DNA from 2 places in the Rhizobium sp. AN5 genome. Region 2 is predicted to be linked to the other one. Evidence: predicted binding sites of a transcription regulator. Region 2 holds the regulator's gene; the other holds the start of a gene.
What was found. Region 2 encodes HrcA, which represses chaperone genes, less so after heat shock. Its sites were predicted from a motif close to GTTAGCACTCNCNNNNNGNGAGTGCTAAC; they were not measured.
Positions count from the first base shown of each region.

Region 1: groES (co-chaperone GroES) is a predicted target of HrcA. The motif match lies at 1,420-1,448, and genes of this name have one in related genera.

Region 1 is NZ_OCMJ01000004.1:435,801-438,203, reverse strand. It holds gene CRP02_RS14420 (bifunctional riboflavin kinase/FAD synthetase) at 1-244, opposite strand, end outside; gene CRP02_RS14415 (TIGR01459 family HAD-type hydrolase) at 288-1,136, opposite strand; gene groES (co-chaperone GroES) at 1,506-1,802, shown strand; gene groL (chaperonin GroEL) at 1,877-2,403, shown strand, end outside.
Region 2 is NZ_OCMJ01000004.1:77,293-79,695, forward strand. It holds gene rph (ribonuclease PH) at 1-437, opposite strand, end outside; gene hrcA (heat-inducible transcriptional repressor HrcA) at 574-1,665, shown strand; gene grpE (nucleotide exchange factor GrpE) at 1,779-2,403, shown strand, end outside.

The DNA of each region.
Region 1 (2,403 bases), 360 kb from region 2:
GTGCCTTCAACGGCGCAGGCGTCAGGCGGAAGACCGGCGTTTCAGGGCGGAAGACGGAACGGGGATGCGGTTCGAAGGTCAGCACCAGTGCCGGTACGCCGCGCGCCTCGGCCAGTTCCAGCGCACGGTCCAGAACGGCGCGGTGGCCGCGATGCACACCATCGAAATTGCCGATCGCGATGACGCCGCCGCGCAAGCCTTCAGGCAGCGGCTCCTTTTTTTCATTGCGATGAAAGACGGTCATTGCAGTCGATCCATTTTTTACGCCGGCTTACGCCAGACGTTTCCTAGGCAAGGCGGGGCATCCACCAGCCGGGAGCCGCACCCTGCCCCTTCAGATAGGCGTTCAGAAGCGCCTCGTCCGTCTGGCCATTCAGCGTATATTCGGCGGCGTGAATGCCGCCGCTGATATAAAGAAGGTTTAGGCCGCTCGCAATTGCGCCCTTCACATCCGTCGGCATGCCATCGCCAATGGCGAGCACGCGATCCCTAGGGAAATCGCCGCGCACTTCTTTCGCCGCCGCAAGGCAGGCTTCATAGATCGGCGCGTGCGGTTTGCCGGCAATACGGACTTCGCCGCCAAGCTGTTCGTAATATGCGGCCATGGCGCCGGCGCAGGGAATGATGCGCTCGCCGCGCTCCACCACCAGATCGGGGTTGGCGCAGATCATCGGCGCCTTGCGGGCGATGAAGCCTTTCAGCATTTCCGTATAGTCTTCCGGCGTTTCCGTCTCGTCATCGAAGAAACCGGTGCAGACGACGGATTCCGCTTCCGCCTCGCCGACCCGTTCGACATCGAGACCTTCCAGCAGCGGCATGTCCCGCTCGGGGCCGAGCAGGAAGACTTTTCTCGGGCCTTCCGCGATCAGGCCGCGGGTGACGTCGCCCGATGTGATGATGCGGTCATAGGCCTCATCCGGCACGCCGAGAACGCGAAGCTGGGCGATGACACCGGGGGCCGGACGCGGCGAATTGGTGATGAGCACCACGGTCTTGCCGGCCTTGCGCGCGTCGTGCAGCGCAACCGCCGCATCCGGGAAAGCGCTGACGCCATTATGCAGCACGCCCCAGACATCCGAAAGAACAACGTCGAACCCATCAGTGATTTCGCCGAGGGTGAGAATGCGATGGGCCATGATATGCTTTCCGGGTGCGAAAAAAGGGTGTGCGTCACATGGCAAAGCAGGACGCCGATGGCAAGGAAAAAAGCGGTGCCAGGCCTGCCTCCGGCCCACCGGCCACCATCCGAACATAAAACCCCTCTACGCCGAAAACGAAGGTTGCCTGAAAAAGAGCGATTTGTCCGCGCCCGTCAGAGCGTGGAAATTTTCTGTCATGGAACGCTGGTAACCATAGGCCGTGAAATTTTTCCGGCAGTGCGTTCTTGACTCCGGGGGGACGCCTCCTTATCTCGGCTTTGCTGGCACTCTAACAAGAGGAGTGCTAACACCCATCACGTGAACCTTCAAAAGGTTCCTGAAGTCATTTGATCGAGGGATTAGGCAATGACAAGCACCAATTTCCGCCCGCTTCATGATCGCGTCGTCGTTCGTCGCGTTGAGTCCGAAGCAAAGACCAAGGGCGGCATCATCATTCCCGATACCGCCAAGGAAAAGCCGCAGGAAGGCGAAATCGTCGCCGTCGGTTCCGGCGCTCGCGATGAGGCCGGCAAGGTCGTCGCTCTCGACGTCAAGGTTGGCGATCGCGTCCTGTTCGGCAAGTGGTCGGGCACCGAAGTCAAGCTCGACGGCGAAGACCTTCTGATCATGAAGGAAGCCGACATCATGGGTATCATCGGCTGATTTCGCCGAACCCATCGTTTCCTTAAATTTCAAGCCGGACCCCGTCCGGCCATTCGAAACCAGGAGTTTTGAAAATGGCAGCCAAAGAAGTCAAATTCGGCCGCACAGCGCGCGAAAAGATGCTCAAGGGCGTCGACATTCTCGCTGATGCAGTGAAGGTCACCCTCGGCCCGAAGGGTCGTAACGTCGTTATCGACAAGTCCTTCGGCGCACCGCGCATCACCAAGGACGGCGTTTCGGTCGCCAAGGAAATCGAACTGGAAGACAAGTTCGAGAACATGGGCGCACAGCTCGTTCGCGAAGTTGCCTCCAAGACCAACGACATCGCCGGTGACGGCACCACCACCGCAACGGTTCTGGCCCAGGCCATCGTTCGCGAAGGTGCAAAGGCAGTTGCTGCCGGCATGAACCCGATGGACCTCAAGCGCGGTATCGATCTGGCCGTTGCTGAAGTCGTCAAGGACCTTCAGGCCAAGGCCAAGAAGATCAACACTTCGGAAGAAGTTGCACAGGTCGGCACGATCTCTGCAAACGGCGAGCGTCAGATCGGTCTCGACATTGCTGAAGCAATGCAGCGCGTCGGCAACGAAGGCGTCATCAC
Region 2 (2,403 bases):
GTTTCCATCCACTTCAGGCAATCATGCAGGGCGATCCATGCGCCGGTGATGGAAGCCGTGCGCGTGCCGCCATCGGCCTGAATGACGTCGCAGTCGATGCTGATCTGGCGCTCGCCGAGCGCCTGCAGGTCGACCACTGCACGCAGCGAGCGGCCGATGAGGCGCTGGATTTCCTGCGTGCGTCCGCCCTGCTTGCCGGCTGAGGCCTCGCGTTTCATCCGTTCATGGGTGGAACGCGGCAGCATGCCGTATTCGGCGGTGACCCAGCCCTTGCCGCTGTTGCGCAGCCACGGTGGCGTCTTTTCCTCAAGGCTTGCGGTGACGAGCACATGCGTATCGCCGAATTTGACCAGACAGGAACCTTCGGCATGTTTCGAGAAATTGCGCTCGAAGGAAACCTTGCGCATCTGATCGGTTTTTCTGCCTGAAGGCCGCATATGATCCACTCTCCATGTTGGTTCCTGCCTTCTAAGGTGCGCCCCGGGCTTTTGCAAAGCCAATTTCCATTTTGCCGCAGCGGTGCAACGCATTATATTGGTAAGGACAAGGTTTTTACGATAAAGAACGGATCATATGGGCTTTTCCGCACCGCTTTCAAAAGATCAGGCATCGTTGCTGGATGAACGGTCGCGGGAGATTTTCCGGCGCATCGTCGAAGGCTATCTCGACACCGGCGAACCCTTGGGGTCGCGCAGCCTGTCGCGGCTGTTGCCGATGTCGCTTTCACCGGCCTCCGTTCGCAACGTCATGAGCGATCTCGAGGAACTGGGTCTCATCTATTCGCCGCACATCAGCGCCGGTCGCCTGCCCACCCAGACGGGGCTGCGCTTCTTCGTGGACGCATTCATGCAGGTGGGCGATTTGCCCGCCGATGAGAGAGCCAGCATCGACCGGCAGATCGGTCCGGTCGCCGGCCACGAGCAATCGCTGGAAGGGTTGCTGACGGAGGCAAGCCGCATGCTTTCAGGCATGTCGCGCGGTGCGGGCCTGGTGCTGACGGCCAAGAGCGACGTCATTCTCAAGCATGTTGAATTCATCCGGCTGGAGCCCACCAAGGCGCTTGCCGTGCTGGTAGGGGACCACAATCAGGTCGAAAACCGTATCATCGAATTGCCGGCTGGCATTTCGTCATCGCAATTGACCGAGGCGGCGAATTTCATCAATGCCCATCTTTCCGGGCAGACGCTGCAGGAACTGCGGGGCCAGTTTCAGACGCAGCGTGCCGAATTGCAGTCGGAACTCGGCACGCTCGCGCAGGATCTCATCGAACGTGGTCTCGCCATATGGGCGGGCGACAATGAAGAGGGCAAGCTCGGCCGCCTCATTGTCCGCGGACGCTCCAACCTGCTGGAAGGTCTGGCCGGTGAGGAAGATATCGATCGTGTGCGCCTGCTGTTCGACGATCTGGAACGCAAGGAAAATCTCATCGAGATCCTCAACCTTGCAGAAAGTGGCTCAGGTGTCAGGATTTTCATCGGCTCGGAAAACAAGCTCTTCTCGCTGTCAGGCTCGTCACTGATCGTGGCACCTTATCGGGATGAGGAAAATCGCGTTGTGGGTGCGGTCGGCGTCATCGGTCCCACGAGGCTCAATTACGCCCGTATCGTGCCTATGGTGGACTACACCGCACAAATTATGGCCCGCCTTTCCCGAAAGCAGAGATAGGACAAGCCCGCAAGGTTAGAGAATGCGGCAAGCTTTTCGCCGCAAGCCTTGATTTTTGCCCTTCAAACCTCGATATCGGGCGCAACCAACAATATTCAAATCTGGAGAACGTCATGACCGACGATACGAAAAAGCCCGGACCTGACGCGGACGTCGCCGAAGAGTTTGTCGAACCCGCATTTACAGGGGAAGAGACGGCGGAAGCTGCCGAGCCCGATCCGATCGAACTGCTCAGGGCCGAAAATGCCGATCTGCGCGACAAGTTCCTGCGTCTTGCAGCAGAAATGGACAATCTTCGTCGCCGCACCGAGCGCGAAGTCAAGGATGCGAAGGCCTATTCTCTCGCCGCTTTCGCGCGCGACATGCTTGCCGTTTCCGACAATCTTCGCCGCGCTCTTGAAGCCATTCCGGACGAACTCAAGACCAATGGCGAAGCCGGTCTCAACGGCCTGATCGAAGGTGTCGAGATGACAGAGCGTTCGATGCTCTCGACGCTGGAGCGCCATGGCGTCAAAAAGATCGATGCGGAAGGCCAGAAATTCGATCCGAATTTCCACCAGGCTATGTTCGAAATTCCGAACACGGCGGTTCCGAACAACACGGTACTGCAGGTGGTTCAGGCCGGTTTCACCATCGGTGACCGGGTGCTGCGCCCCGCCATGGTTGGCGTCTCCAAGGGTGGCCCGAAGGTGGAGACCGCCGCAACGCCCGAGCCGGGCACCGCTTCCGTCAATGAGA